Regions from separate parts of the Niveispirillum sp. BGYR6 genome, predicted to be linked through region 2. Evidence: predicted binding sites of a transcription regulator. Region 2 holds the regulator's gene; each other region holds the start of a gene.
What was found. The regulator PhoB, encoded in region 2, activates phosphate uptake and scavenging genes when phosphate is short. The targets are predictions, from matches to a motif close to TNTCATAAAACTGTCA.

Region 1 (10,583 bases), on a different contig from region 2:
GTCGAACAGCGGCGGACGCTTGGCGTAGGTCGACTTCTCGTCCCACTTATAGGTCATGCCTTCGACGGTCTTGATCTTCTGCCACTGCTCCGGCCCCAGGAACACGTTGGCATAGCGGCTGACGAACATTTCGCGCGTCAGGAACTGGGCGATCGTGTCCTCGATCTCCTTGTTCGACGGCCAGATGTCCTTCAGGAAGACGGGCTGGCCGTCCTTGCCGGTGCCGATCGGATCCTTGGAGATATCCAGGTGCAGCGTGCCGGCCAGCGCATAGGCCACCACCAGCGGCGGGGAGGCCAGATAGTTGGCGCGGACCTGCGGGGAAACGCGGCCTTCGAAATTGCGGTTGCCGGACAGCACCGACGCAACGGTCAGCTTGCCAGCGTCCACGGCGGCGGCAATCGGGTCCGGCAGCGGGCCGGAATTGCCGATGCAGGTGGTGCAGCCATAGCCGACCAGATTGAAGCCCAGCTTGTCCAGGTACGGGGACAGGCCAGCGGCGTTCAGATAGTCGGTCACGACCTGGGAGCCGGGCGCCAGGGAGGTCTTCACCCACGGCTTGGCGGTCAGGCCCAGTTCCACGGCCTTCTTCGCCACCAGACCGGCGGCGAACAGCACCGACGGGTTGGAGGTGTTGGTGCAGGACGTGATGGCGGCGATCACGACATGGCCATGATCCAGCTTGTAATCAGCACCGGCCACATCGGTCGGCTGGCTGATCGGGCGGCCGGCAACGTCGGTGGCCAGGAAGTCACCGAATTCCTTGGTCACGTTGGACAGCAGCACGCGGTCCTGCGGACGCTTCGGGCCGGCCAGCGACGGCTCCACCGAACCCAGGTCCAGTTCCAGCGTGTCGGTGAAGACCGGATCGGGCGTGGAGGCATCGCGCCACATGCCCTGGGCCTTGGCATAGGCCTCGACCAGCGCCACGCGGTCGGCGTCGCGGCCGGTGAAGTGCAGGAAGCGGATGGTCTCGGCGTCGATCGGGAAAATGCCGCAGGTGGCGCCATATTCCGGGGCCATGTTGGCAATCGTCGCACGGTCGGCCAGGGTCAGCGCGTCCAGGCCGGGGCCATAGAACTCGACGAACTTGCCCACCACCTTCTTCTTGCGCAGCATCTGGGTGACGGTCAGCACCAGATCGGTGGCCGTGGCGCCCTCACGCAGCTTGCCGGTCAGCTTGAAGCCAACAACTTCCGGGATCAGCATGGAGATGGGCTGGCCCAGCATGGCGGCCTCAGCCTCGATACCGCCCACACCCCAGCCCAGCACGGCCATGCCGTTGACCATGGTGGTGTGGCTGTCGGTGCCGACCAGCGTGTCGGGGTAAGCGACGGTGGCGCCGGTCTGGTCCGTATCGGTCCAGACGGTCTGGGCCAGATATTCCAGGTTCACCTGATGGCAGATGCCGGTGCCCGGCGGCACAACGCGGAAATTATTGAAGGCCTTCTGGCCCCAACGCAGGAACTCGTAACGCTCACCATTGCGCTGGAATTCCAGGTCCACATTCTCATCAAACGCCTTGGGCGTGCCGAAGGCGTCAACCATGACCGAGTGGTCGATAACCAGATCGACGGGGGTCAGCGGGTTGATCTTGGTCGGGTCGCCACCCAGCGCCACCATGGCTTCGCGCATCGCGGCCAGATCGCAGACGGCGGGCACGCCGGTGAAATCCTGCATCAGCACGCGGGCCGGGCGATAGGCGATCTCGCGGTCGGACCGCTTATCGACCAGCCACTGGGCGACGGCCTTGACGTCGTCCACGCTCACCGTGCGCCCGTCTTCGAAGCGCAGCAGGTTCTCCAGCAGCACCTTCATGGAGAAGGGCAGGCGCGACACGTCGCCCAGGCCGGCCTTCTCGGCTTCGGGAATGCTGAAATAATCAACAGACTTGCCGCCGGCAGTCAGGGTGCGGCGGACTTTCAGGCTGTCCTGGCCGGTGATCGTGGACATCGGGGGTGACTCCTCCATCGGGGTCGAAAGCGGCAGGCGACATGACTTCTTGCCCCGGCTCCAGCGTCCGGGGCCAAGGCCTGCCAGGGTGGCTTTTCGGAGCGTGGTTTAGCGCTTTTCGCGGTGCGGGGCAAACCCCTCTAGGGGGGATCAGACCCCCTTTTCACTCATATTCGATCAAGGTAGGGGCTTGTTGCGAAACGATCTTAACTAGGTGGGTCGGGAGAGGGGTATTGACGGGGCCTGTTACCGGACATGGGCGGGGCGGGCAGGGGGGCCAGGCAAAGACTCCAGCGGCCCCCTGGTTGGAATTGGCTGTTCTGCGCATTCTATCGCCCCTTTACGTGCGATCGTGTGTCTTCCTCTGAAAATGTCCTAAAGCGCCCATTTCATGGGGGAAGTGGTGTGCTTTGGGTGGGTTTTTTGAAATTATGTCTCTTTTGCCGGGACGCGGTTGACAGGGGGACTGTTTTCACAGAAACGTCACTCCCGTCCGCGCGAAATGCATCCGATGCATGGCAGCTACCATGCTGGTCGAAGGCGCGATGGAGGGTTTCTATCGATGTTGTCTTACGCTGTCCGGCGCCTGCTGGAAGCGATCCCCACATTGCTGGTGATCGTCGCCCTGTCCTTCTTTCTGATGCATTCCGCCCCCGGCGGCCCGTTCGACAGCGAGCGTGTGCTGCCGCCGGAGATCGAGGCGAACCTGAAGGCCGCCTATAATCTGGACAAGCCGGTCTGGCAGCAATTCACCATATATCTGGGCAAGGCGCTGCAGGGCGATTTCGGCCCGTCCTTCACCTATAAGGATTTCACCGTCTCCGAGCTGATCCTGACCGGTCTGCCGGTATCGGCCCGGCTGGGCCTGTCGGCGGTGACGCTGGCGGTGCTGATCGGCTGTACGCTGGGTATTCTGGCCGCCATGCGCCAGAACACCAAGACCGACTATTCCATCATGGGCATTGCCATGGTGGGCATCACCATTCCCAATTTCGTCATGGCGCCGCTGCTGACGCTGATTTTCGGCATCTATCTAGGCTGGCTGCCGGTGGCGGGGCTGGGCGATGGCTCCTTCCGCAATCTGGTGCTGCCGGTGATCGCGCTGGCCCTGCCGCAGATCGCCATTGTCAGCCGCCTGACCCGTGGCGGCATGATTGAGGTGTTGCGTTCCAACTTCGTGCGCACGGCCCATGCCAAGGGGCTGCCCGAACATCTGATCATCACCCGCCACACGCTGCGCGCGGCCATGCTGCCCGTCGTCTCCTATCTGGGGCCGGCCATTGCCGGTCTGGTGACGGGATCGGTGGTGATCGAGCAGATTTTTGGCCTGCCCGGCATTGGCCGCTATTTCGTGCAGGGGGCGATCAACCGCGACTATACGCTGGTGATGGGCACCGTCATTACCTATGGCAGCCTGATCGTGCTGATGAATCTACTGGTTGATCTGGTTTATGGCCTGATGGACCCGCGTGTCCGCTACGACTGATCCGGCGCTTTTATCCTTACTTAATAGTACGTTCCGCCCGAAGGATATCCCCATGCGGCTTTCCCACCTGCTCCGTACCGGTGCTGCCATCGGCACCCTGTTCCTGCTGACGGCCTGCCAGCCGGGCGACAAGAAGGCCGAGGCGCCGGCAGCCCCGGCCAAGGCGACGGCAGCGGATGCGGCAGCGTTTGTGGAGCGGGCCGAGGCCGAACTGGGTGCGGCGCGGGAGAAGCTGAACCGCCAGTCCTGGGTGATGAACACCTATATCACCCCGGACACGCTGGCCCTGTCATCGGCCACGGGGGCGGAATATAGCGCGCTGGTCGCCCGCCTGACGGCGGAGAGCAAGCAGTTTGTCGGGTTGGATCTCGCCCCGGATGTGGCGCGCAAGCTGGCCCTGCTGCGCAATGAAACGGCGCTACCGTCCCCTGCCGACCCGGCCTTGAACAAGGAATTGTCGGAGCTGGACGCCAAGCTGGGTGAGCTTTACGCCACCGGCAAGGTCTGCCGTGAGGATGGCAGCGACTGCCTGACGCTGGACGAGATCGACGATATCTTCCGCACCTCGCGCGATGAAAAGGAGCTGAAGCGGCTCTGGACCGGCTGGCACAAGGTGGCCCAGCCGATGCGCCCGATCTATCAGCGCGAGGCGGAGATCGCCAATATCGGCGCCAAGGAATTGGGAGTGGCGGACGCCGGCACGCTGTGGCGTTCCGGCTATGACATGACCGCCGACCAGTTTGAGGCGGAGGCCGACCGGCTGTGGGAGCAGGTGAAGCCGCTTTATACCAGCCTGCACTGCTATACCCGCACCAAGCTGGGTGAGAAATACGGCACCGACGTGGTGCCGCAGGACAAGCCGATTCCGGCCCATCTGCTGGGCAATATGTGGGCGCAGGAATGGGGCAATGTCTATGATTTGGTGGCACCCAAGCAGACGGCCCGCAATGTCGATGTCACGGCCCTGCTGACCAAGGCCAATTACGACCCGATCAAGATGACGAAGTCCGCCGAGGGCTTCTTCACTGGCCTGGGCTTTGAGCCGATGCCGCAGACCTTCTGGGAACGGTCGATGCTGACGCGTCCGAAGGACCGGGAAGTCGTCTGCCATGCCAGCGCCTGGGATATCGACGACAAGGATGATATCCGCATCAAGATGTGCATGCGGGTCAATGGTGACGATTTCCAGACCATCCATCATGAGATGGGCCACAATATCTATCAGCGCGCCTACAAGGCCCAGTCGACCCTGTTCCGCAATGGCGCCAATGACGGCTTCCACGAAGCCATCGGCGATTTCATCGCGCTGTCGGTGACGCCGGGCTATCTGGTGAAGCTGGGCCTGCTGGACAAGGAACCCTCCACCGAGGGGGATACCGGCCTGCTGCTGCAACAGGCACTCGACAAGGTGGCCTTCCTGCCCTTTGGCCTGTTGATCGACAAATGGCGTTGGGATGTGTTCAACGGCAAGATCAAGCCGGAGGATTACAACAAGGCTTGGTGGGATCTGCGCACCAAGTATCAAGGTGTGGCCGCCCCGGTGGAACGGACCGAAGCCGATTTCGACCCCGGCGCCAAGAACCATGTCGCCACCAGCGTGCCCTATGTGCGCTATTTCCTGGCCCGCATCCTGCAGTTCCAGTTCCATCAGGCGGCCTGTCAGCAGGCGGGCTATACGGGGCCGCTGCATCGCTGCTCCATCGCCGGCAACGCGGAAGTGGGCAAGCGCTTCAATGCGATGATGGAAATGGGCGCTTCCAAGCCCTGGCCGGAAGCGCTGAAGGCCTTTACCGGCAGCGAGCAGATGGATGCCGGCGCCATGCTGGCCTATTTCGCCCCGCTGAAGGAATGGCTGGACAAGCAGAACGAAGGCAAGAGCTGCGGCTGGCAGTAAGGGTTTGAGAAGGAGCGTGGGCCAAAACCAACCAGGATGTTATCCTGGCCATGTTCCAGGCCCTGAACCCGACAAGGAGGTGATGGGATGCGTACACCACGGATCAAATCCGTTACCACCCTGCCGGGTTTCAAGCTTCGGCTGGAGTGGGATGTCGGCCAGATATCGGTGGTCGATATCGCCGACATCATCGACCGGTACGAGATTTTTGCCCCGATCCGGGAAAACCCGGCGCGGTTCGATCAGGTGACGATCGGGGAATATGGGTATGACCTGCATTGGTCCGATCTGATGGAAATCCCCTGCACGCAGCTTTGGCAGCGTTCGCAGGTCCAGGCCGCGGAATAGAGCGCGTAGGGAAAGAGCAGACGACGATGGTTCAAGACATCACCGGCGGTACCAAACGGGCGGCGCTGATCGAGAAAGCCGCCGAGGAGGTGCAGGGCCGCTCGCTTTGGCAGGATGCAAGGCGCCGCCTGTTCGCCAACAAGATGGCGGTGGCCAGCATGATCGTGCTGGGCATCATCGCGCTGATGGCGATCTTCGCCGACGTGCTGAGCCCGCACGCCTATGACGAGGTCTATTGGGATTATATCGGGGTCGGACCGATGCTGGAAAACAGCCATTGGTTCGGTACCGATGCCAATGGACGCGACCTGTTCATCCGCACGCTCTATGGTGCCCGCGTCTCCCTGATGGTGGGCATCGTCACCACCATGGTGGCGCTGGTGATCGGGGTGGCCTATGGCTCCATCGCCGGCTATTTCGGTGGGCGTATCGATACGGTCATGATGCGCATCGTCGACGTGCTTTATTCCATGCCGCTGATGTTCTTCATCATCATCCTGGTGGTGGTGTTCGGGCGTCACATCGTGCTGGTGTTCATTGCCATTGGCTGCGTGGAATGGCTGACCATGGCGCGTATCGTGCGCGGCCAGACCATGTCGGTGAAGCGCAAGGAGTTCATCGAGGCGGCACGGGCATCGGGCGTTTCCACCCCCAATATCATCCGCCGCCACATCATCCCCAATGTCATCGGGCCGGTGATCGTGTTTGTCACCCTGATGGTGCCGGTGGTGATCCTGGTGGAAAGCTTCCTGTCTTTCCTGGGCCTGGGCGTGCAGGAGCCGATGACCAGTTGGGGTGTGCTGATCTCCGAAGGGGCGGCACAGATGGAAAATGCCCCGCATATGCTGATCTTCCCGGCCGTCTTCCTGGCGGTGACGCTGTTCTGCTTCAATTTCATCGGTGACGGTCTGCGCGATGCGCTGGACCCGAAGGACCGCTAAGGGGCGCCGGATATGACCGCAGTATTGGAAGTCCGCGACCTGAAGGTTCGCTTTGCCACGCCTGATGGCGAGGTCTCCGCCGTCAATGGCGTCTCCTTCGATGTGAATGAGGGGGAGTGCGTCGGCATTGTCGGTGAAAGCGGCTCGGGCAAAAGCCAGCTTTTCATGTCCGTCATGGGGCTGCTGGCCAAGAATGGCCGCACGCTGGGTTCCGCCAAATATCGCGGGACTGAGCTGGTCGGGATGCCGGTGAAGGATCTCAACAAGATCCGCGGCGACAAGATCGCCATGATCTTCCAGGACAGCATGACCGGCCTGACCCCGCATCTGCGCATCGGCAAGCAGATGACCGAAGTGTTGGTGCAGCACAAGGGCATGGGCGAGGCGGCCGCCGTGAAGCGGGCGCTGGAGATGCTGAACTTGGTCCGCATCCCGGAGGCGGCGCGCCGGCTGGCGCAGTACCCGCATGAACTGTCCGGCGGGATGCGCCAGCGCATCATGATCGCCATGGCGCTGCTGTGCGAACCGGAACTGCTGATCGCGGATGAGCCGACAACGGCGCTTGACGTGACGGTGCAGGCCCAGATTCTGGACCTGATGGCCGATCTGAAGCGCGTCACCAAGGCCGCCATCGTGCTGATCACCCATGATCTGGGCACCGTGGCCGGCCTGTGCGACAAGGTGCAGGTGATGTATGGCGGCCGGTTCATGGAAACCGGCAGCGTGCAGGAAATTTTCTATCAACCCGCCCATCCTTACACGGCGGGCCTGCTGGCCTCCATGCCGCGCCTGACGGAGGGGCGGCGGGAAAAGCTCTATGCCATTCCCGGCCAGCCGCCCAACCTGCAACGTCTGCCCAAGGCCTGCCCGTTCCAGGAACGCTGTGACTATGTGCATGAACGCTGCGTGGATGAATTGCCGCTGCTGCGCGATGTGACGCCGGGCCATGCCAAGGCCTGCCATCTGCTGAGCCTCGCCAACCCCGTCAGCGACCCCAAGGCCCCTTCGCTGAAGGTTGCCGCTGAAGCCCGGAGCGCCTGATATGTCGAAAGAACTTCTCCGCGTCGAAGGGCTGAAGGTGCATTTCCCCATCCGCACCGGGGGCATCCTGATCGGCCAATATACCCCGCTGAAGGCGGTGGATGGCGTCTCCTTCACCCTGAATGAGGGGGAGACGCTGGGCATCGTGGGCGAGAGCGGCTGTGGCAAATCCACGCTGGGCCGTGCCGTGCTGCAACTGATCAAGCCGACCGATGGCAAGGTCGTGTTCATGGGGTCGGAACTGACCGGCGTCGGCGCGGAGGTGATCCGCCAGAAGCGCGCCGACATGCAGATCGTCTTCCAGGACCCGCTGGCCAGCCTGAACCCGCGTATGACCGTGGGCGACATTATCGGCGAACCGCTGACCGTCTTCTTCCCCAAGATGAAGGCAGAGGAGCGCAAGGCCAAGGTCCGCGCCCTGATGGCCAAGGTCGGCCTGCTGCCGCAGATGATTAACCGCTATCCGCACGAATTTTCCGGCGGCCAGTGTCAGCGCATCGGCATTGCCCGCGCCATGATCCTGAACCCGAAGCTGGTGATTTGTGACGAGCCGGTATCGGCGTTGGACGTGTCGATCCAGGCGCAGATCGTCAATCTGCTGATGGATCTGCAAAAGGAATTCGGCCTGTCGCTGCTGTTCATCAGCCACGATCTGTCGGTGGTGCGCCATGTCAGCCATCGGGTGATGGTGCTGTATCTGGGCAAGGTGATGGAGATCGCCGAGCGCGACGCCATCTATGAGGCGCCGTTGCACCCCTATACCCAGGCGCTGATTTCCGCGGTGCCGGTGCCGGACCCGGATATTGAGAAGAACAAGCAGCGCATTGTGCTGGGCGGCGACCTGCCCAGCCCGATGAAGCCGCCCTCGGGCTGTGTCTTCCGCACCCGCTGTCCCAAGGCCAGCGACATTTGCGCCGGGCAAGTGCCGGTGCTGGAAGAAAAGATGCCGGGCCACCGCGTGGCCTGCCACCATTGGGGCATCCCCGACGCCGCCGCCGTGCCGACGGTGGGGCATCACTGAAGGGGCGCGGCGTCGCCCTCTCTCTGAACATTTTTGCAAGGTATCCGGTTTCACCTCTCATGCCTCCCCCGCGTAAGCGGGGGTCCAGGGGCCGATGGAACCGAAATGCTGGTCCTTGTGGCCCCTGGACCCCCGCTTTCGCGGGGGAGGCACAAAAGCGGCAAAGCTGACCTTGGCCGATAAAGCACAAGCGACAAAACACGCCACCCTGTCGCCCAAGGTCGCGCGCCAAAACCCGACAATGTCTGAAAATAAGGTGGGGGGATTCTGTTGCCCAGCTCCCCCCGGGCTGCGAACTAAGCTAACTGACTAACGCCCTTTAGGGGGAATTAGGCAGCCATGCGAAGGTCAGACGCCGAGTTATCGTTGGCATCTATAAGGTTTGACCCGATAACGGCGGTATCATGCCGGGAGAAGACTATGCCTTTATTACGCGCGTCGATCCTAGTTCGCCCCCATGAACCCATTGGCTGCCGCGATACCGGCCAGACCGATGGGGGAATGGTGGAGGCGCCGGGTACCGCCCCCGGGTCCGCAACGTCTATTCCACACCGCGTTTATCCCCATAGTCGGGCGAACCCGACACGCCCTATATAGGCGCTCCCTTCCGCGAATGGAAGGGGTATGTGGAGCCGCTTAGCGGGCCAGCAGGAAGGCCAGGATGGCCGTGGTGGCGGATACGTTCAGCGACTGCACCCAGCCACTGCCCCGAATCGTCACCAGCGCTTCGCAGGCGGCCTGGCTTTCCGGCGGCATTCCATGTTCTTCATTCCCCATCACAAAGGCGGTGGGCCGCCCGTCGGCGCTGGGGGCCAGGGCATCCAGGCCGGGGAAATCGCCCAGCGCCGTGCCCACGGTGCGGTAATGCGGGCGCAAGGCCCCCAGGGCCGCCGCAAAGCCGTGGGCCTGATAGAGCTCCACATATTCGAACCCGCCTTCGGCCACGCGATAGGCTGCCTCTGACGGCAGGGCCTGGCCCTTATGGTCGGAGATCAGCACCCGGTCGATACCGAAAAAGGCGGCGGTGCGGATGATGGCACCCAGATTATGCGGGTTGGAAACCCCATCCAGAATCAACAGACGGCGGCCTTCCGCCCGCCACTGGCCGGCCATCGCCGGATCATAGGCCAGCACGGGGCGCGGCTGCGCTTCGGCCACGATGCCGCCATGCATGGCCGACCCGGCAATCTTCTCCAGTTCCGCCGCCGGCACCATCCGGTAAGGCCTGCGCTGTTCGGCCAGCCGCGCGCAGAAGGGGCCGGTCTCGGCACGGAACCGCTCATCGAAATAAAGCCGCTCCACCCGGTCCGGATCGCGCGCGAACAGGGCCGCCACTGCTGGCCAGCCGGCCACACGGAAAGGCTTGCGCCGCGCCGGCTTGGACGGCGGCGGGGCCGGTGGTTTCAGGCGCAGGGTGGGGCGCGGCTTTGGCTGGTCAATCATGAAAGCAATCAGGCGGCGAAGAAGGTGAGATAGGACAGCATGATGGTGCCGATGGCGATGCGGTACCAGGCAAAGGGCGTGAAGCCGTGCCGGCTGACGAAATCCACCAGCCAGCGCACCACCACCAGGGCGGACAGGAAGGCCACACCGAAGCCCACGGCGATCAGGCTGACCGAGTCGACAGCCAGCACATCGCGGTTCTTGTAGAGATCATAGACGGCCGCGCCCAGCATGGTGGGGATGGCGACGAAGAAGCTGAACTCGGCTGCCGCCTTGCGCTCCACCCCCATCAGCAGCGATCCGATGATGGTGGCACCGGAGCGGGAAACGCCGGGGATCATGGCCAGACACTGGATGAAGCCGATGGACAGCGACAGCCGGGCCGGGAAATTTTCGACCGCGAAATAACGCGGGCTTTTCACCAGCTTTTCCGCCACCAGAATGATGATGCCGCCA
Region 2 (10,583 bases):
TCGTGACCCCGACGGCGGAAGGCCGCCAGCAGGGCACCGGCGCCTATTGCCGCGAATATCAGCAGACGATCATCGTCGGCGGTCGCAGTGAGCAGGCTTTCGGCCGCGCCTGCCAGCAGCCGGACGGCAGCTGGAAGATCGTCAGCTGATTGCCAGACGGGAGGGGCCGGCCGGTTTCCCGCCGGCCCTGTCACCGCATATACGCATGGACCGGTGTACTGCGCGTGGTTTACTTGACCAAAGCGGAGCGCGCGGTAGGATGCATGGTTTGAAACGTCCTATTGCTTGTGGTGACCATGCGCGATCCTTACACAGTCCTTGGTGTGACTCGGACGGCTTCCGCCGATGACATCAAGCAGGCTTTCCGGCGCTTGGCCAAGCAATACCATCCGGATGTCAATCCCGGTCGGCCGGACATCGAACTGAAGTTCAAAGAGGTCAATGGCGCCTATAGCCTGCTGTCCGATCCAGATAAGCGGGCGCGCTTCGACCGGGGTGAGATTGATGCCAGCGGGGCCGAACGGCCGGACCGCAGCTTCCGCCGCGCCTATGCCGGTGCCGGGGCAGGGCGCGACTCCGGCAGCCGGGCCGGGGCCGATCCGTTTGGCGATGATGATCCGTTTGCCGATTTCTTCAGCGGGGCCCGCAAGCGTTATTCCACCGGGGGCGGCTCCGGCGTGAAAGCCAAGGGGGCCGATGTCAGCTATTCGGTTACCGTTCCCTTCACCGAAGCGTGTCTGGGCACCAAGCGGCGCCTGACCCTGTCCACCGGCAAGACCATTGATATCAATGTGCCGGCGGGAACCAAGGATCAGACGAAATTGCGCCTGAAAGGGCAGGGTTTGCCAGGGCTCGGCGGTGCCGGGGCCGGGGATGCGATTGTTGAAATCCATGTCGATGGCCATCCGTTCTTCACCCGCAAGGATGATGATATCCATCTGGACGTGCCGGTGACGCTGCAGGAGGCCGTGCTCGGCGCTGCCATTAAAGTGCCGACTCTGGATGGCCAGGTTGCCGTGAAGGTGCCACAGGGGGCCAACAGTGGCACGGTGCTGCGCCTGAAAGGTAAGGGCATTGCCAATGCCGAGCGCAAGGTGACCGGCGATTTCTATGTGAAGCTGGTGGTGATGCTGCCGGAAAAACCGGATGCGGAGCTGGCGGGCTTCATCGAGAAATGGGCCAAGACCCACGATTATGATGTGCGGCGCAAACTGAACCAGCCGGTTTGATCGGCTGCCTGACACTGTCATAATCCAGTCATCTGATACGCGTTGGGCGGGGGGCAATGCAATTGTCGCATGGCCCCCGCGGACTTTTCCCGGCAGAGGCATGTCCGACTTCCTGACGTTCAGGCCACCTTCAATCCTGAAGGTGGCTTTTCTTTTTAAAATCAAAATATTATCAATATCTCTTTGCCCCGATCCCCTTTCCGGAATGGCCCGGTTGATCGGCAGGCGGGGCGGCCCTGCGGTCACCGGTGGGGCGCGTCATTAAACCGTAACATTGTTGTAGTATTTGCTTCGCGCAGCGCCGCTATGGTCCCGGCACCCAGCAGGGACATTGACCTGGATGGATGTCTCCATTCCAGGGTGCTGCCCAATAAACCGGAGGCCATTGCTGTGACCACCAAGAAGCTCATTCTCGCCGCCGTTCTCGGCGCTGTTTCCGCTGTCGGCCTGGCCGGCGCGGCCGCTGCCCGTGATCAGATCCGCATCGTCGGTTCCTCCACCGTGTTCCCGTTCACCTCGACCGTTGTTGAGCGTTTCGGCCAGACCACGAAGTTCGGCGCCCCGATCCTGGAATCCACCGGCACCGGCGGCGGTATGAAGCTGTTCTGCTCCGGCGTTGGCGCGGATTTCCCGGATGCCACCGGCGCTTCCCGCCCGATGAAGGCTTCCGAGTTCGACACCTGCCAGAAGAATGGCGTTGAGCAGATCACCGAGCTGGTTATCGGCTATGACGGTATCGGCTTCGTCCACTCCAAGAAGGGCGCGGACATCAAGCTGACCAAGGCCCAGCTGTTCCAGGCTGTTGCCAAGGAAGTGGAAGTTAACGGCCAGATCGTGTCGAACCCCTACAAGAAGTGGTCCGATATCGACAAGTCCCTGCCGGCTGACGACATCGAAATCCTGGGCCCGCCGCCGACCTCCGGTACCCGCGACGCCTGGGTTGAGCTGGTGATGGAACTGGGCTGCAAGGAATTCCCGGCCATCAAGGCGCTGGACGCCACCCGTCACGCCGCCGTCTGCAAGACCGTCCGTGAGGATGGTGCTTATGTCGAAGCTGGCGAGAACGACAACGTGATCGTGCAGCGTCTGGAAGCCAACCCGAAGGCCTATGGCATTTTCGGTTACAGCTATCTGGAGCAGAATCAGGACAAGCTGAAGGGCGTGGCCGTCAATGGCATCCTGCCGACCTATCAGACCATCTCCTCTCAGGAATACCCGATCTCCCGTCCGCTGTTCGTTTACTTCAAGAACCAGCACATGGGCGTGATCCCGGGCCTGAAGGAATTCATCGCCGAATACGCCTCTGAGCGCGCCATGGGCTCCGAAGGCTATCTGGTCGATAAGGGCCTGATCCCGCTGCCGGACGCCAAGCGCAAGGCTTCCGAGCAGGCCACGCTGAAGCTGACCCCGATGGCCAAGCCGGCCTCGTAAGGCAAGGCTGTCATCCGGTATTGGGTTCCCGCGGCAGCTTCCGGTTGCCGCGGGTTTCCCTTACCTAGGTGACGATGATCTCCCTTCGACTGCGGACGGGTACCTTTCATGTCAGCCACGTTCACCGTCGGCCTGCTGCTGCTGCTTTCCCTTATCGGTTACGTGATGGGGCGCAGCCGGGCCGTCACCGTCGCCGGCGGCAGCATCGCCACCCTTCATTCCGTTCCCAATTACTACGGCAGCTATGTGGCGTTGTGGGCTGGTTTGCCGGCCCTGGTGCTCGTGCTGATCTGGATGGCCCTGCGCGGGCCGGTCATGGACTGGCTGGTGCTGGATGGGCTTAGCGCGCAGCAGATCGAAAGCTGGGCGCGGGTCATGCTGCCGCCGAACGATCTGCAGAATCTGCTGTCCAACATTGCCGATGAGACGGCGGCCCTGACGGAAACCCACCGCCAGCTGCTGCTGATCAACATCAAGAATCTCGCGGCAGGTCAGGCGCTCTATGTGAACCCCGCCGTGGTGGACGCGATCCAGCCGGCTGCCGATCACCTGCGCAATCTGCGCGGTCTGTCGGATTGGACATTATTCGGTGGTGTTGCCGCCCTTTCGGGTGGCGCGCTGGCCTTTTGCTGGTCGCGGATCAATCCGGATTTTCGTGCCCGCAATAATGTGGAACGGGTTGTCACCTGGCTGCTGATCCTGTCGTCCACCATTGCCATTTTCACCACCATCGGCATCGTGCTGTCGCTGCTGTTCGAGAGCATTCGGTTCTTCACCAAGGTGCCGGTGACCGAATTCCTGTTCGGCCTGCATTGGAGCCCGCAGACGGCCATCCGCGCCGATCAGGTTGGCTCTTCCGGTTCCTTCGGTGCCATTCCGCTTTTCACCGGTACGATGCTGGTTGCCGTTATCGCCATGGTGGTGGCGGCCCCGGTCGGTCTGATGTCGGCCATTTACCTGTCCGAATATGCGCCCAAGCGGGTGCGGTCGCTGGTGAAGCCGGTGCTGGAGATCCTGGCCGGCGTGCCCACCGTCGTTTATGGCTTCTTCGCCATTCTGACGGTGGCGCCTTTCATCCGTGATATCGGCACGGCGATGGGTCTGAATGTGTCATCGCAGAGCGCGCTGGCGGCGGGTGTGGTGATGGGCGTGATGATCGTGCCCTTCGTCTCCTCCCTGGCCGATGACGTGATCAATGCGGTGCCGCAGGCGCTGCGCGACGGTTCGCTGGGTCTGGGTGCCACCAAGTCGGAAACCATCAAGCAGGTGGTCTTGCCGGCGGCGCTGCCCGGTATCGTCGGCGCCCTGTTGCTGGCGGCCAGCCGCGCCATCGGCGAAACCATGATCGTGGTAATGGCCGCCGGTCTGCAGGCGAACCTGACGCTGAACCCGCTGGACAGCGTGACCACGGTGACGGTGCAGATCAAGTCCATCCTGGTCGGCGACCAGGAGTTTGACAGCGCCAAGACCCTGTCGGTGTTCGCCCTGGGGCTGGTGCTGTTCGCCGTGACCTTGGTTCTGAATGTCGTCGCCCTTCGGATCGTCCAGAAATACCGGGAAAAATATGACTGAGATCGCAGAGCCGATGCAGGCAGCCGCTCCCGTGTCCGCCTCCTTCCACACTGGCGACGCCGCCATGAAGCGCCTCCGCTCGCGTTATGCAGCGGAGCGGCGCTTCAAGATCTACGGTATCCTGGCGATCTCCTTCGCCTGTATCATGCTGGTCATCCTGCTGTTTACCCTGCTGAAGGGCGGCGTCAGCGCCTTCTGGCAGACGGAGATGCGGCTGGAAGTCACGCTGGATGCCGCCATCATTGACCCCCAGGGCACGGGCAAGCCGGCCGATTGGGATCGTGGTGCCCTCCAGACGCTGGCGACCAACGCCATCTACAAGGAATTCCCCGAGGTTGAGGGGCGTCTGGAAAAGCGCGACCTGCGCGGCTTGGTCAGCCCGGTGGCCGGTGTCTTCATCAGCAAGATCCTGGACAAGGATCCGTCCCTGGTGGGGCAGACGGTGCAGCTCTGGCTTCCCACGTCCGACGGGGTGAACCAGATCCTCAAGGGCGGTATCGATCGGACCCTGCCGGAAGCGCAGCGGACCATCAATGATCGCCAGTTGGCGTGGGTCGACAAGATGCAAGCCAATGGCCATCTGAAGACCGCCTTCAACAGTACCTTCTTCACCTCGTCGGACAGTAACTATCCCGAACTGGCGGGCCTGTTCGGCGCGGCGGTCGGCACCCTGCTGACCATGATGATAACCCTGCTGGTCTCCCTGCCCGTGGGCGTTGCAGCAGCGGTTTATCTGGAAGAGTTCGCGCCGAAGAACAAGCTGACCGACCTGATTGAGGTGAATATCAACAATCTGGCGGCCGTGCCTTCCATCGTGTTCGGTCTGTTGGGTCTGGCGGTGTTCCTCAATTTCTTCGGGATGCCGCGTTCGGCCCCGCTGGTCGGTGGTCTGGTGCTGGGTCTGCTGGTGCTGCCCACCATCATTATCGCCAGCCGTGCGGCACTGAAGGCGGTTCCGCCCTCGATCCGTGAGGCGGCACTGGGCATGGGGGCGTCACGTTTGCAGGCGATCACCCATCATGTGCTGCCGCTCGCCATGCCCGGCATCATGACCGGTACCATCATCGGTATGGCCCATGCCGTGGGTGAAACGGCACCGCTGCTGATGATTGGCATGAATGCCTTCGTCACCCAGGCGCCGACCTCGGTGCTGGACAGCTCCTCGGTGTTGCCGGTGCAGATTTTCATCTGGGCGGACAAGCCGGAGCGCGGCTTCGTTGAACTGACCTCGGCCGCGATCCTGGTGTTGCTGGCCTTCCTGATCACGATGAACGGTGCGGCCATCTGGCTGCGCAAGAAGTTCGAACGGCGGTGGTAAGAAAATGGATACGACGACCCTGACCAAGAATACGGAAGCCGTCTCCACCCAGCCGGTGAAGGTCTCCGCCCGCGACGTGAAGGTGTTTTACGGCGCCAAGCGCGCCCTGCACGGCGTCAATGTCGATGTCTATAAGAACGAGGTTCTGGCCCTGATCGGCCCCTCGGGCTGCGGCAAGTCTACCTTCCTGCGCACGCTGAACCGGATGAACGACACGATCGACATCTGCCGCGTGGAAGGCAAGATCCTGCTGGATGGCCAGGATATCTATGACCCCAAGCTGGATGTGGTGCAGCTGCGCGCCCGTGTCGGCATGGTGTTCCAGAAGCCGAACCCCTTCCCGAAATCGATCTATGACAACATCATCTACGGTCCCAAGCTGCATGGCTTGGCTACCCGCAAGGATGAGTTTGATGAGATCGTCGAACGTTCGCTGAAGCGCGCGGGCCTGTGGAACGAGGTGAAGGACCGCCTGCAGGAGCCGGGAACGGGCCTGTCCGGTGGTCAGCAGCAGCGCCTGTGCATCGCCCGCGCCGTGGCCGTCAGCCCGGAAGTCATCCTGATGGACGAGCCCTGCTCGGCCCTGGACCCGATTGCCACCGCGCATATCGAGGAACTGATCGACGAGCTGCGCGAAAGCTTCACGATTGCCATCGTGACGCACAACATGCAGCAGGCCGCCCGCGTTTCCCAGCGTACCGCCTTCTTCCATCTGGGCGATCTGGTGGAAGTGGGCAATACGGAAGAAATCTTCACCAACCCGCGTGATGAACGCACCCAGGGTTACATTACCGGCCGTTACGGCTGACCCTGGCTGATATCGGCCCCGGTGATGCCGGGGCCGATGCACCCGATTTTCCGGGTCGGCGCCGCCGACCCCTGGTCCTGCCCGCCAGCCCGCCATTGCGGCCTGAAAAAGGGGCAGATGCCTGCACACCAGCAGAGGGGCCGATCATGGTCACCGAACATACCGTCAAATCCTTCGAGCAGGAGCTTCAGCGCCTCTCCAACCAGATCGCCCAGATGGGCGGCGTGGTTGAAGCGCAGGTGGAGGCGGCCGTGCAGGCTGTCGGCCGCCGCGATGTCGAAGGGGCCACCAAAGTCATGCAGGGCGACGCCCGCCTGGATGAATTCGAACGCCAGATTGAGCATGATGCCATCCGGATGCTGGCGCTGCGCGCGCCCGTGGGTGTGGACCTGCGTGAAGTGCTGGTGGCGCTGAAAATCTCTGCCGATCTGGAACGCACGGGCGATTACGCCGCCAATATCGCCAAGCGCTCCATCGCGCTGGCCCAGTTGCCGGTGATGCGGCCGGCCACCGCCATCCCGCGCATGGGTCGGCTGGTGCAGGAAATGCTGAAGGAAGTGCTGGACGCCTATATCGACCGCGATGTCGAAAAGGCGATCGCCGCCTGGCACCGGGATGCTGAGCTGGACGATCTCTATACTAGCCTGTTCCGCGAAGTTCTGACCTATATGATGGAAGACCCGCGCAACATCACGCCCTGTACCCACCTGCTGTTCATTGCCAAGAACCTGGAACGTGCCGGTGATCACGCGACCAACATCGCGGAAAACATCCATTATCTGGTGAAGGGCCAGCCGCTGAACGCCGAACGGCCGAAGGGCGACCGCTCCAGCTTCACCGTGCTGGATGCCGACGGTATCGTCAGTTCCGCTGAACAGCCCTAATTGCTTTTGCTTGTGCGTCCCTTCGACGTTTGACTGGAATCGCTATGAACTCCGCCTTGAAGCCGTTGATTTTGGTTGTGGAGGACGAGGTCGATCTCGTCACCCTGCTGAGCTACAACCTGGAGCGCGAGGGTTTCCGCGTCATAACCGCCAATGACGGGGAGGAAGCCCTGTTGCTGGCCGATGAGAGGACGCCGCATCTGGTGCTGTTGGACTGGATGCTGCCGTTGATGAGCGGGCTGGAGGTTTGCCGCCAGCTCCGCCGCAACCCCAAGACCCGCGACATCCCCGTCATCATGCTGACGGCGCGGGGGGAGGAGGCCGACAAGGTGCGCGGCCTGAACAGCGGTGCGGATGATTACCTGTCCAAGCCCTTCAGCCCGACCGAGCTGGTCGCCCGTATCCGCGCCGTGCTGCGCCGGGCGGCCCCGGCCCTGGCGGAAGAGATGCTGCGCTTCTCCGACATTTCCATGGATCTGGCCGCCCACCGGGTGCGGCGCAGCGGTCGTGATATCCATCTGGGGCCGAAGGAATTCGCCCTGCTGCGCCATTTCATGCAGCATCCCGGCCGCGTCTTCTCCCGCGAGCAGTTGTTGGATATCGTCTGGGGCCATGATGTCTATGTTGAGCTGCGGACGGTGGATGTGCATATCCGCCGGCTGCGCAAGGCGCTGAACGAGACGGACGATCAGGATGTGATCCGCACCGTGCGTTCCGCCGGCTATGCGCTGGATACCAAGACGACGATGTGATTCCAGGCGCTGCCTGGATTAAAAAATAGGAACCCCATCGGATCGCCCTATGTTGCCATTGGCACAAGGGCTCTTTCCGATGGGGTTTTTTCATGAAACCTGTTCTGGCTGCCTATGGCGGTGGTTTGCTGCTGTTCCTGGCGTTGGATTATCTCTGGCTGGGCCATCTGGCCCGCGATTTTTATGCCCGCCAGTTAGGTGATCTGTTGCGCGACCCGCCACAATTGGGCATCGCCGCCTTGTTCTATCTGGCCTATGTCGCTGGCATCGTCTTTTTCGCCGTGCTGCCGGCGCTTCGCGCGGGTGGCGTTTGGCAGGCAGCTCTTTATGGGGCGCTGCTGGGTCTGCTGGCCTATGGCACCTATGACATCACCAACCTTGCCACCATCCGGGGATGGCCCTGGACTGTGTCCCTGGTGGATATGGCCTGGGGGACCGCTGTTTCCGCCACGACAGCGGCGGCAGGTTATCTCGCGGCGCGCTGGCTGGGGTAGGGGAGGGAAGGGGTTTATCCCGCCTTCTTCACATCATCTTCAGTCGCAACCTTCACCGCCGGCAGCAGCACGGTGAAGGTGCTGCCCTTGCCAACCTCGCTGTCGATGATCAGCCGACCGCGATGGCGGTTGACGATATGTTTGACGATGGCCAATCCCAGCCCGGTGCCGCCCAGGGCGCGGGAGCGGGCAGGATCGACGCGGTAGAAGCGCTCCGTCAGGCGCGGCAGATGCGTGCGGGCGATGCCTTCGCCCCGGTCGGTCACCGCCACACAAATGGCCGGCCCCCGGGTGATGCGGCCGGCCAGGGCGGCATTGCTGCCCATGCCGGAACTGGCGCTGTTGGGGTCATTGATCGACAGGCTGACGGTCACCTCCGTCTGCTCCTTGCCATATTTGATGGCATTGTCGATCAGGTTCTGGAACACCTGCGACAGTTGATCCTCGTCGCCGATCACCGGGGGCAGGGCCGGTGGCCCTTCGATCCGCAGCTTCACCTTGCGGGCGGCTGCGCGTAATTCCAGCGTGGCGGTCAGATTGCGCACAATCTTGGCCACGTCCACCTCAGCGGTCGGCGGCGTATGCTCATCCATCTCAATCCGGGAGAGGGACAGCAAATCGTTCACCAGCCGCGACATGCGGTTGGACTGGTCGAACATGATGCCCAGGAACCGTTCATGCGCATCCCGATCATCCTTGGCGGGTCCCCGCAGGGTTTCGATGAAGCCGATCAAGGCGGCCAGTGGGGTGCGCAACTCGTGGCTGGCATTGGCCACGAAGTCGGCCCGCATCTGTTCTGACCGTTTCAGCAGCGTAATGTCATGCAGGGTCAGCAGCACCTGCCGGGGGCCGGCGCTGCCCAGCGGCTGGAACGGCTTCACCCGCGCCTGCAGGGTGCGTTCCACCGGCACCGGCAGCAGGATTTCCACCGTGCGGGAGGCACCGCCACCCAACACCGCATCCACGGCCTCTAAAAGGGTGGGGTTGCGGACGCTGCCGGCCAGATCACGCCCCACCATGCGTTCGCCGAACAGGGCGCGGGCGGCTTGATTGGCGCGCAGCACATCACGTTCGCCAGACAGCAGGATCAGCGGGTCATGCAGGGTTTCCAGCACCGCTTCGGCCGCCGCCGCGCGGCCGGCATCGGCGCCATCCCGGTCCAACCATTGCTGGTGCGAACGGGCCAGCGCCCCGGCAATGGCAATGGCGGAGATGGAATCGAATGCAGGGGTGGCAACGGGCTTTTTTGCCTCCCCCAACGCATCGGCATAATGAACCAGACGGTTGGTATCCCGGTAAATCAGCCGCAGGACGACCAGGGCAGCGGCTGTGACAAACAATATGATGCCAGCGCCAGCCAGTGGCGGCAGACCGCCCGCAAAGATCAAAGCGATGGCCGCGATGACAGTCGGAGCGGCCAGCAACAGGCCGATGATTGTGAACCGCACAGGACGGACCAGTTGCCAACCCTTCACCACATTAAACCGCCCGTTCAGACCCGTTGTTTCTTGTTCACCCGCTGACGGGTGGGACCGGAGGAAATAGCATCCCCGGCCCCGGCCCGTCTTCGGGATCACAGAAACTTAATATGGGGCCGACACTCACCTCACCAGCGCGTCATGTGCCGCCATCACGGCGGCAGTGGTCAGATCGCTGGCATTGGCGCCCATCTGCACCACCTGCACCGGCTTGTCCATGCCGATCAGCAGCGGGCCGATCAGCGTGCCGCCGCCAAACTTGTGCAGCAGCTTGGCGCCGATATTGGCGGCGTGCAGGGCCGGCATGATCAGTACATTGGCCGGACCGGACAGGCGGCAGAACGGGTAAAGCCGCTTCATCAGGTCATAATCCAGTGCCACGTCGGCCGACATTTCACCATCATATTCGAAATCGACACTGCGCCCATCCATCAGGGCCACGGCTTCCCGCACATGGGCAGCACGCGCCCGCATCGGTTGGCCGAAATTGCTGAAGGACAGGAAGGCGACGCGCGGTTCATGCCCCATCTGCCGGGCCATGCGGGCCGACTGGATGGCGATATCGGCCAACTGTTCCGGCGTGGGCCGTTCATGCACCGTGGTGTCGGAGATGAACA
Region 3 (10,583 bases), on a different contig from region 2:
CCGGCGGTGGCCATGGCCCCCACCGATTCAAAATCCCCACTCATGTTACCCCCCGATAACCCCAACAAGGGAAGGTGCCAGTGCGGCCGCCCGGCTTTCAAGCGCTTCCTTGGGAGAAGCGCGGCGCTTGCGCAATTTTCCCCAGGAAGGGCGATGGTTTGCGATGGGGACAGGGCTGTTTCCCGGCGATATCGCAGGGAAATTGCCGCCCGATGGGGCTATGATTCCGTTCCCTGCTCCCCAAACGGATGGCTTTGCGAACCATGTCCTTCTTCGCCCCGCTGCGCCCGCAGCCCGCTGACGCGCTTCTGGCCCTGATCGGGCTTTACCGCGACGATCCGCGCCCGCAGAAGCTGGATCTGGGGGTTGGCGTCTATCGTGACGATGATGGCCACACCCCCGTGATGCGCTCGGTCAAGGCGGCGGAACGCCGCCTGCTGGAAAGCCAGGACAGCAAGTCCTATCTGGGGCCGGAAGGCAATGTCGCCTTCACCCGCCACATGGCCAAGCTTGCCTTTGGCACGGCGGTGGATGCCGCCCGGCTGACCGGTGTGCAGACGCCGGGCGGCACCGGCGCGTTGCGGCTGGCGGCGGAACTGATCGCCGCATCCCGCCCCGGTGCCCGCGTCTTTGTCGGCACGCCGACCTGGCCCAACCATCCGCCGGTCATGGCGGCCGCTGGGTTGAAGGTGGAGACGTTCCGCCATTTCGACGTGGCCAGCCAGCGCCTGTGCTTTGATGAAATGATGGCGGCCCTGGACAAGGCGGTGGCCGGGGATGTGGTGCTGCTGCATGGTTGCTGCCACAACCCCACCGGCGCCGACCTGAACCTGGAGCAATGGGCGGCGGTGGCCGAGCTGATGCAGGCGCGCGGCCTGTTCCCCCTGCTGGATCTGGCCTATCAGGGGCTGGGCCAGGGGATGGAGGAGGATGCGGCGGGCGTGCGGCTGGTGCTGCAGCGCTGCCCGGAGGCGCTGGTCGCCTATTCCTGCGACAAGAATTTCGGCGTCTACCGGGAACGGGTCGGCGCCCTGTTCGCCCAGGTGGCCGATGGGGCCGATGCGGAGCGGGTGAATTCCAACATGCTGCTGCTGGCCCGCGCCAACTGGTCCATGCCGCCCGACCATGGCGCCGCCGCCATCGCCCTGCTGCTGGACGATCCGGCCCTGACCGCCGACTGGAAGGTGGAGCTGGACCAGATGCGCGACCGGCTGCGCGCCGTGCGCCGGGCGCTGGCCAGCCATGGCGGGGCGCTGGCCCATGTCAATGAACAGCATGGCATGTTCAGCCTGCTGCCCCTGTCGCCGCCGGTGGTGGCCCGGCTGCGCACCGAACATGCCGTCTATATGGCCGGTTCGGGCCGCATCAACATTGCCGGGCTGACGGTGGAAACCGCCAGCCGCTTTGCGCAAGCCGTGGCCGCCTGCGTGTGAGGATTGCTGTCGGCCGATGGTGGGACGAAGCCCACCACCGGCCGATCCGCCAAAGCCCTTCAACAGAAAAAGGGGCGGCCCGTTGCCGGACCGCCCCTTTCGCTTTGTTCTGAACCGGTTGGGATCAGAACTGGTAACGAACACCAACCTGGATCTTCCAGACGGAAGCGCGGTTGTTGACCTGTTCTGTCACATCGCGGCCAGTGGAGGTGAAGACATACTGGCCATTCTGGATCGTGGCCTGCGGGCCGGCGATGGACTGGAAGAACGGCACGCTCTGCTGACGGCCCCAATTCTTGTTGATCAGGTTGGTCAGGTTGATGATGTCCAGCGTGAACTCGGCCTTGTGGCCTTCGATCGGCGTCGGGATTTCCTGGGCCAGCTTGGCATCGACCTGATAGGTCCACGAGCTTTCAAAGGCACCGCGCGGCACGATCCCGCCACGATACTTGTCCAGCCCGTTGCGGCTGATATAGGCATCCATATCGGCCGGCTTGATGGAGCCGGCAGCGTTCCAGTTCACCAGCGGATCGGTGGCACCGGTCGGCACATACAGGGCCTGACGCGCGCGGTTGCCACGGCAGGCCGGATCGCCGAACGGATTGGCCGTGGAGGAGCAGGAGAAGCTGTAGGTGTAGGGCTTGCCGGAGAAGGCCTGACCGAACAGGCTGATCGACGACTTGTAACCATCGAAATATTCGATGCTGTAGGTCGCGTTGGACGTGAAGCGGTGCTTCTGCTCGTACGAGGAAACGCCCAGCAGATCAGAGTTCGGATCGGTGGTCACGAACTGCTCGTAGTTGGAGCCGGCAACAGAGCTGGTGCCCTGGCTGGCATCATCCACATCCTGATAGGCATAGCCGACACCGAAATCGATGTTGCCGTAATCCGTCTCCCAATTATTGGAAGCGAACAGCGACAGCACCAGCCCCTTACCCTTGTCGGTATTGGTCAACACCAGATCGGAACCGGCCGGACGGGCAACCGTGGCACCGGCGGAATTGACCGTGGTCTGCGCCTTCTGGCCATAGATCGGGCGGCCATCCGGCGCGGTACCGGTCTGGACCAGACGCAGATCCTTGTAGAAGGTCGCATCATTGACGCGGGTATAGATCGCCTCAGCCGTGATCAGCCAGTTATCGCCCAGAACCGGAATATCCAGCTTCTGGTCGACCGCCATGCTGAACTTCCAGGAGGACGGCATCTTGAAGTTCGGGTCAAGCGCGTTGACGAAACCTTCGCCCAGCGCCGACAGGCGAGCCACGGCAGCCGTCGGCACCTGACCGGTCACGCCGTTCAGCAGGCCCGGAATAGCCCCGGTGACCGCATCGCCATTGGTGTCCAGGCTGCGCTGGGTTACGCCGTCATTGCTGTAATTGTTGGACAGCCAGACGGCCGGGCCGACACCGGAGAACAGGCCAGCACCACCACGGAACTTGGTGCTGTCCGTCGCCTCATAGGTGAAGCCCAGGCGCGGCAGCCACAGATCCTTGCCGTCCAGCGTCTCGGTGTTGGAGAAGCCGTAACGGGAAGCGAAATTGGCGTTGGCAACGGGCTTGTCGTCGCTCTTGAACAGTTCGTAGCGCAGACCGCCCTGCAGCTGGAAGTCCGGGGAGATGTCCCACGTATCCTGCAGGTAGAAGGAATGCTGCGTGTACTTCCAGTTCGCCGCCGCATCATTGGCGTTGCCCGACACCGCATTGGCGTAACGGAAGCGGTTGGCCTTGCGGGCCTGGAAATCAGCGATAGAAGCAAATTCCCACTGGCCCAGAGAGCGCTGCAGGAACAGGTTGAAGTAATCGTACTTGTCGTATTCGTAGCCGCCGACGATCTTGTGATCGCCCAGCAGATAGGTACCCTTCAGCTTGGCGCTATCGGTCGTGGTGGTCAGATAGTTGCTGTGCGAGGACAGGTCCGGACCAAACACGGCCTGGGTACCGCTGGTGCCCGGCGTGGTATTGACACGGAATTCGCCGAAGCCCAGGCCATTCAGCGGGTCACGCAGCGATTCCACTTCCTTGCGGGCCACCTTGACTTCGGTGGAGAAATCGGACGTCCAGTCGGAGAACAGCTGGAGCGAGTAGCTGTCCATGATCTGGGTGCGGTTGTAGAAATTCGACTGCAGCGACAGCGTGCGCGGCGTGGCGCTGGTGCTGGAGGTCGCGTCGATGATGTTGTTGCCCTCATTGCGCTGATAGGCAAAAGAGGCACGATGGTCGTCGTTGATATTCCAGTCCAGCTTGGTGAGGATCTTTTCATCCGCTTCCGGCAGGGTGCCGTCCGCCAGACCCAGCGTATCGTAGCCGTAGACATCCTTGGCGATCTTGCGGATCTGCTCCACCTGCGCGGTGGTGATGCCGGAAACCGGGTTGCCGAGGCCGCTGTCGGACGTGCCGAAAATCACCGGGGCCTGGTTACGATACTTCTCGTAATTGACGTAGAAGAACACCTTGTCCTGGATCAGCGCGCCGCCCAGCGAGCCACCCCAGGTGCGTTCCTTGTAGGGGCTGATCAGGTTACGGCGGCCGCCACTGCGGGTACCGGACAGGTTCTCATCACCATAATAGTAATAGAAGGAGCCGTGCGGCGTGTTTTCGCCCGACTTGGTGACGATGTTGATGGTACCGCCCTGGAAGCCGGAATATTCAACGTCGTAAGGGGCGGTCAGAACCGACAGGCCGCCAATGGCTTCAACGGAAAGCGGCGCGCGCTGGGTCGGATAGCCACCACCATTCAGGCCGAAATCGTCGTTCTGCTTCACGCCGTCAACCGTCAGGCTGTTGAAGCGGTTGTTGGAGCCGGCGATCTGGATGGCATTGGAATTGGTGACGTCAACAAAGACCTTGGGATCGTTGCGGACGATGTCCTTCAGATCGCGGTTGATCGTCGGGGCATTTTCGATCTGACGCTGATTGAAGCGGGTGCCGATGCCAACCGTGGTGGGCGCGGCGCGCTGCCCGGAAACCACGATCTCATTGATGCTCTCGCCCAGAACCAGATCCAGAGCATAGGGCTCACCCAGCGAGACAAACACGCCTTCAACCACCTGCGGCTTGGCATCGCTGCTGCTGACGGTCACGGTGTAGGGGCCACCGACGCGCAGACCGGAGGCCTGGAAGCGGCCTTCACTATTGACGGTCGTAACAGAACGGGTGCCCGACGGGGTATGGACGATTTCAACCTGGGCGCCAGCGGCCGGCGCACCGGACGACGTGGTGATGCTGCCCGTCATCGACGAGGTGGTCTGCTGTGCGAAAGCCGGCACAACCCAGGCAGAAGCAACGGCAATGGCGGCCACGCCGGCGCCAAGCTTCAAAGATCCCAGGTGGCGACGCAGCACGGAAGCCGCCTTTTTGTTTGGATTGCTCATTTACAATGCCCCCAATTACCGAGCCGTATGGATGGCGCGGACAAGACCAGATGCAGATGACGATTAAGTAACGCATATATTACAGTTCGATGACAACGCAGCTGGAAACTGGCCGTGCGGCGGTCGCGCGGGCTATATCTCGGTCAGCGTATCATTCGCGCCACAGTACCGCAGCGCACAGCGGGCAATAATCGCCAATTTGGCTTGCATCTGTGTGTTCGATATTGTCCTTCCTGTTGCAGCGCACCCAACCCGAGGCGCAGCAAGCGCCCAGCATGGAGCAATCCCGTGATTCGGACATTCCGTATTGCTGCTCTCACCAGCATCACCTTCCTCAGCCTTGGTGGCACCGCCTGGGCCAATGGCAAGGTGGAGCTGCAGGTTCTGGCCACCACCGATCTGCATATGTATCTGAAAGATTACGATTATTATGCGGATAAGCCGGACCCCGCGGTGGGTCTGGTGCGGACGACTCAGCTGATCCGGGCGGCGCGGGCGGAGAACCCCAATACGCTGCTGCTGGATAATGGCGATCTGATCCAGGGCACGCCGATGGGCGACTGGGTGGCGCGCCAGCGCGGCGTGACCAAGGACAAGGTTCATCCGGCCATGGCGGTCATGAACCTGCTGGGCTATGACGCCGCTGTACTGGGCAACCACGAATTCAATTACGGGCTGGACCTGCTGGGCGCCACCTATGCGGGTGCCAAATTCCCGGTGCTGGCCGGCAATGTGTTCAAGGTGGATGGTGACAGCGACCCGTCCAACGACAAGACGCTGTACCCCGCCTATGTCATCCAGGAACGCAAGCTGGTGGATGCGGAAGGCAAGAGCCAGACCATCAAGGTCGGCCTGCTGGGCCTGCTGACGCCGCAGATCATGATCTGGGACAAGGACAAGCTGGAAGGCCGCGTCACCACCCGCGACATCGTGGACATGGCGAAAATCTATGTGCCGGAGATGAAGGCCAAGGGGGCCGACGTGGTGATCGTCATGTCCCATGCCGGCATGTCCTTCACCCCGCGCCAGGGCGGGGAAGAAAACGCCTCCAACTATCTGACCGAGCTGCCGGGCGTGGATGCCGTCATCACCGGCCACAGCCACCGCGTCTTCCCGTCCAAGGATTATGACGGCTTGCCGGGGGCGGACCTGAAGCGCGGCACCGTGAATGGCAAGCCGCTGGTGATGGCTGGCAGCTATGGCAGCCATCTGGGCGTAATCAAGCTGACCCTGGAAAAGCAGGGCAAGGAATGGAAGGTGGTGGATGGCAGCGGCAGCGCCCGCCCCATCCAGCAGCGCCAGGATGGCAAGACCATCAGCAGCGAACCGGATGCCGAGGTGGCCACCCTGCTGACCCCGGCGCATGACGGTACGCTGGCCTATGTGCGCAGCCCGGTGGGCCGCACCACGGCCCGTATCCATTCCTATTTCTCCTATCTGGGCGACAGCGCCGGGGTGGATCTGGTGGCCAAGGCCCAACGCGCCTATATCGCGCGGGAACTGGCCAGCACCGATTATGCCAAGCTGCCGATCCTGTCGGCGGTCGCGCCCTTCAAGTCCGGCGGGCGGCCCGGCGTGCATTTCTATACCGACATCCCGGCTGGCGAAGTTGCCATCCGCAACGTCGCTGACCTCTATGTCTATCCCAACCAGCTGGCGGCGGTGAAGCTGACGGGCGCCCAGGTGCGGGACTGGCTGGAAGCCTCCTCGCGTGCCCTGTCCATCATCAACCCGAAATCCAGCGACCCGCAGCCGCTGGTGAACACGCGGGTGCCGGCCTATAATTTCGACATTCTGGACGGCGTGACCTATGCCATCGACCTGACCCAACCGGAACGGTTCGACCGGGATGGCAAGCTGATCAACCCGGATGCCCACCGCATCGTCAATCTGGCCTATCAGGGCAAGCCGGTGACGGATGACCAGCTGTTCATCGTGGCCACCAATACCTATCGCGCCAATGGCGGCGGCACCTTCCCGCACCTGGATGGCAGCAGCATGGTCTATCAGTCGCCGGATACGGTGCAGCAGGCCATTGTTGACTATGTGCGGACCAAGGGCGTGATCGACCCCACCACCGACAATACGTTCAGTTATGTGCCGCTGCCGGCCAATGTCACCATCACCTATGATACCAACCCGCAGGCGCAAGGCCTGCTGGCCGAACAGCCGCGGCTTTCCTATATCGGGCCGGCGGAAGATGGCTTCGCCCGGTTCAAGTTTGACCTGTCAGCCAAGGGTGGGGCGAAATGAGCCGGCCGCGCCTCTATCTGGCGGGGCCAGACGTCTTCCTGCCCGACCCCATGGCCGCTGCGGCGGCCATGAAGGCGATCTGCGCCGAGCTGGGGCTGGAAGGGGTCTTCCCCATCGATGCCGCCCTGGCACCCGCCGCCGGTGAGCCCGGCACCGCCTTCGCCGCCCGCATCCGGCAGGCCAATCTGGACCTGATCCGGGGGGCCGATGGCGTGATCGCCAATTGCAGCCCCTTCCGCGGGCCCTCGGTGGATGATGGGACGGCCTATGAAATGGGCTATGCTACGGCTTTGGGAAAGCCGGTCTTCCCCTGGGCGGGCGATATCCGCCCGCTGCTGCAACGCACCCAGGCACGGCAATATCTGGCGCATGATGGCCGCGTCTGGCGCGATGCCGACCAGATGGAGGTGGAGGAATTCGGCCTGCCGGTGAACCTGATGCTGGTCGACCCGGCCACCGGGCCGGTGGCCGGCAGCTTCGAACGCGCAGCAGAAGCAGCGGCCAACTGGTTCAATCGGGGACTTTAAGTGTCTGTCTGAAGTGCTTTTTATTCGTTATCAATGTCTTACTATATGTCCTCCGTCACCCCGGCGAAGACCGGGGTGACGGCGATACAGAAAGTCAATTCGTTTAATACATTGACGAAACATTTTCCGGACAGATGCTAAGAGGAGAATATCACCCTTTGGTCAGGTTCGCACCCGCGTAGAACACGATAGCATGAAAGGAAGCTCATCCCGGCAAATCGACATTGAATGATCGGACCCTTCCGTGCGCCTTTGTGAATGCTGCATAACAGTTCGGTCATTTAACATTTGCCGGGTCAGGCTTGGCCTTCTGCTTTCGCTCTTCTTATGCTTCAGCTTTCCCGGTCTGGCGGCTGATCTACGCGTCGGGGTTGCCGCCCTGCCGCGCAGTGCCGATCCGCATTTCGGGGCCAGCCGGGTTGAACAGTTCCTGCACAGCCAGATCTATGAGGGGCTGGTCGATACAGACGCGCAGGGGCGGCCGGTGCCACGGCTGGCGGAACGCTGGGAACGGATTGATGACGGGGCCTGGCTGTTCCGGCTGCGCCACAATGTCCGCTTCCAGAATGGCCAGCCCTTCACCGCCCGCGATGTGATCTTCAGTTTCTGCCGCACCGGTATGATCCAGGGCAGCGCCCACCCATTCGCCCATCGGCTGGCCGCCGCCGAGACAGTGGAGATGGTGAATAATTTCACCCTGCTGATCCGAATGCGGGACCGTGACATGTTGTTCCCGCGCGAAATCGCCAGCATCCCCATCGTTGCCGCCCCGGCTGGGGTCGCGGATGACTGGCATTATGATAGCGGCACCTGTCAGCCGCCGCTTGATCCGGATGACAAGGCGACCAGCCTGGATTTCGGCGATCCGGGCCTGGGGGCCGGTACGGGTCCGTTTCGCCTGCGCTCTTACCAGACAGACGAGATCGTGGCGGTGCGAAACCCCGATTATTGGGGGGAGCTGGCGCCCTGGGAGCATTACCGGCTGATCCGGCTGGCACCAGAGGAACAGGTTGCCGCCGCCCTGGAAGGAAAGGTGGATGTTCTGGACAATCCACCGCTGAACGCCATGGAATTCCTGAAGGGCAAGGATGATCTGCGGCTGGTCAGCTTTCCCTCTACCGCGCTGTCCTATTTACAGTTCAACCGGCGCAAGGAAGGGGGCGACAAGGCAAACCATCTGCCATTCCAGGATGTGCGGGTAAGACAGGCCATCAATCTGGCCATCCCCCGCAACGTGCTGGCCCAGCGGGTGCTGGCGGGTGTGGGCAGCCCGGCCGGACAGATGCCCTTGCAGGGCAGTCCCAGCCATGCACCGGATTTGGCGATTCCTGACCATGATCCGGTGCAGGCCCGGCGCCTGCTGGCCGAGGCGGGCTATCCGGCGGGGTTCCAGGCCGTGCTGGTAACGGGGGTGGCACAGCGCCGGGTGGCCGATGTGATCGCGCATTTCCTGGCCAATATCGGCATCCGCATCACCGTGCAGGAAGAAACACAGGATCGGTTGATCCCAAGGCTGATTGCCGGGGATTTCGATCTTTATTGCGTCGGGTGGATTTTTGACCCCAGCGATATTCCCGGTTCCTATCAAGCCCTACTGGGCTCCGGCAGTCTGGACGGGCGGCGGGGGCTGAATAATTACGGTTTCTATGAGAACAAGGAACTGGACCGGCTGCTGGCCCGCATCCGCTGGGAACCGGCAGCGGCCATGCGGGACCAGCTGACCCGGCGGGCCAGCCGGTTGATGCATGATGATGTCGCCTGGATCCCCCTCGCCCACACAACCAGCCGCTGGGTCTTGCGCGCCGGGCTCTCCATGGAAGGCCGGCTGGATCGTTCGCTGCGGGCCAACCGCGTGCGCCCTGACGAAACCCAGGCTGATGCAGCCAAACCATCATCTCCCACCCAGCCTTGAAAGACCATGATGGCGGGGACAGGCGGCAGCAAAAAGCCCTGCCCGGGTGAGCCGGACAGGGCTTTTTTTCGCATCCGAAGCAGCAGAACAGGGCGCTTACGCGGCTTTCACATCCGCCAGGAAGGTGCTGACCACATCCGTCAGCTGGTTGGATTGCTGCTGTACATTGGAGGCCACGCCCAACACCTGGATGGCCGCCGTCCCCGTCTCCCCCGCCGCGGAGCGGACGCAGACGATGGTGGACGATACGTCATGGGTGCCGATGGCCGCCTGCTGCACATTGCGGGCAATTTCCTGCGTGGCTGCCCCCTGTTCCTCAATCGCGGCGGCGATGGCGGCGGAGATTTCATTCACCTTGGCAATCGTACCGGTGATGGACTGGATGGCCGCCACGGCCTGCTGCGTGGCATCCTGCACCTGCTGCACCTGGCCGCTGATCTCCTCCGTTGCCTTGGCGGTCTGGTTGGCCAGGCTTTTCACCTCACTGGCCACCACGGCAAAGCCTTTACCGGCCTCCCCGGCGCGCGCCGCCTCAATGGTGGCATTGAGCGCCAGCAGGTTGGTCTGGCCGGCAATATCCTGGATCAGCTGCACCACAGTGCCAATCCGGCCCGCCGCTTCCGACAGGGTGGCAACGGTTTCGTTGGTATGTTCGGCCTTTTCATAGGCTTCGCGGGTCACCTGGGCGCTTTCGGCCACACGCCGGGTGATTTCCTCCAGCGAGGCGGAAAGTTCCTCCGTCGCCGATGCCACCGCCTGCACATTGGCGGATGCCTGCTCAGCCGCGCCGGCAACGGTGACAGACTGGTTGCTGGTCTGCTCCGACAAGGCCGACATGGATTGGGCAGAGGCGCGCATCTGCGTGCTGGCGGCCCCCAGCTGCCCGACCAGGGACTGAACCTGGTTGTCAAAGCCCCGCATCAGCGCTTCCAGCCGCTGGGCGCGCTTCTCCCGCGCTTCCCGCTGGGCGGTCTGTTCCGCCTCCAGGCGCTGGCGTTCCAGGCCATTGGTCTTGAAGACCTCCACAGCGCGGGCCATGTCCCCCATCTCGTCACGATGATGGGTGAAGGGCACATCGACCGTCAGAT

Region 1: a site for PhoB is predicted at 2,424-2,439, ahead of oppB (oligopeptide ABC transporter permease OppB). Genes of this name have one in related genera too.
Region 3: a site for PhoB is predicted at 4,883-4,898, ahead of PCJ49_RS16775 (bifunctional 2',3'-cyclic-nucleotide 2'-phosphodiesterase/3'-nucleotidase). Genes of this name have one in related genera too.

The regions. Positions count from the first base shown of each region.
Region 1 covers NZ_JANLNL010000009.1:219,575-230,157, forward strand. Annotated here, with positions in the region: gene acnA (aconitate hydratase AcnA) at 1-1,953, opposite strand, end outside; gene oppB (oligopeptide ABC transporter permease OppB) at 2,516-3,439, shown strand; gene PCJ49_RS18460 (M2 family metallopeptidase) at 3,492-5,333, shown strand; gene PCJ49_RS18465 (DUF2442 domain-containing protein) at 5,421-5,681, shown strand; gene PCJ49_RS18470 (ABC transporter permease subunit) at 5,708-6,622, shown strand; gene PCJ49_RS18475 (oligopeptide/dipeptide ABC transporter ATP-binding protein) at 6,635-7,663, shown strand; gene PCJ49_RS18480 (dipeptide ABC transporter ATP-binding protein) at 7,665-8,684, shown strand; RNA gene ssrA (transfer-messenger RNA) at 8,940-9,307, opposite strand; gene PCJ49_RS18490 (RNA methyltransferase) at 9,321-10,127, opposite strand; gene PCJ49_RS18495 (undecaprenyl-diphosphate phosphatase) at 10,136-10,583, opposite strand, start outside.
Region 2 covers NZ_JANLNL010000002.1:311,486-322,068, reverse strand. Annotated here, with positions in the region: gene PCJ49_RS05370 (RT0821/Lpp0805 family surface protein) at 1-149, shown strand, start outside; gene PCJ49_RS05365 (J domain-containing protein) at 297-1,229, shown strand; gene PCJ49_RS05360 (substrate-binding domain-containing protein) at 1,620-2,660, shown strand; gene pstC (phosphate ABC transporter permease subunit PstC) at 2,769-4,232, shown strand; gene pstA (phosphate ABC transporter permease PstA) at 4,225-5,550, shown strand; gene pstB (phosphate ABC transporter ATP-binding protein PstB) at 5,555-6,358, shown strand; gene phoU (phosphate signaling complex protein PhoU) at 6,505-7,242, shown strand; gene phoB (phosphate regulon transcriptional regulator PhoB) at 7,287-7,994, shown strand; gene PCJ49_RS05330 (DUF2177 family protein) at 8,087-8,488, shown strand; gene PCJ49_RS05325 (ATP-binding protein) at 8,503-9,936, opposite strand; gene PCJ49_RS05320 (NADP-dependent malic enzyme) at 10,090-10,583, opposite strand, start outside.
Region 3 covers NZ_JANLNL010000008.1:86,546-97,128, forward strand. Annotated here, with positions in the region: gene PCJ49_RS16760 (DUF3667 domain-containing protein) at 1-44, opposite strand, end outside; gene PCJ49_RS16765 (amino acid aminotransferase) at 264-1,433, shown strand; gene PCJ49_RS16770 (TonB-dependent receptor) at 1,558-4,803, opposite strand; gene PCJ49_RS16775 (bifunctional 2',3'-cyclic-nucleotide 2'-phosphodiesterase/3'-nucleotidase) at 5,092-7,056, shown strand; gene PCJ49_RS16780 (nucleoside 2-deoxyribosyltransferase) at 7,053-7,583, shown strand; gene PCJ49_RS16785 (ABC transporter substrate-binding protein) at 7,828-9,495, shown strand; gene PCJ49_RS16790 (methyl-accepting chemotaxis protein) at 9,592-10,583, opposite strand, start outside.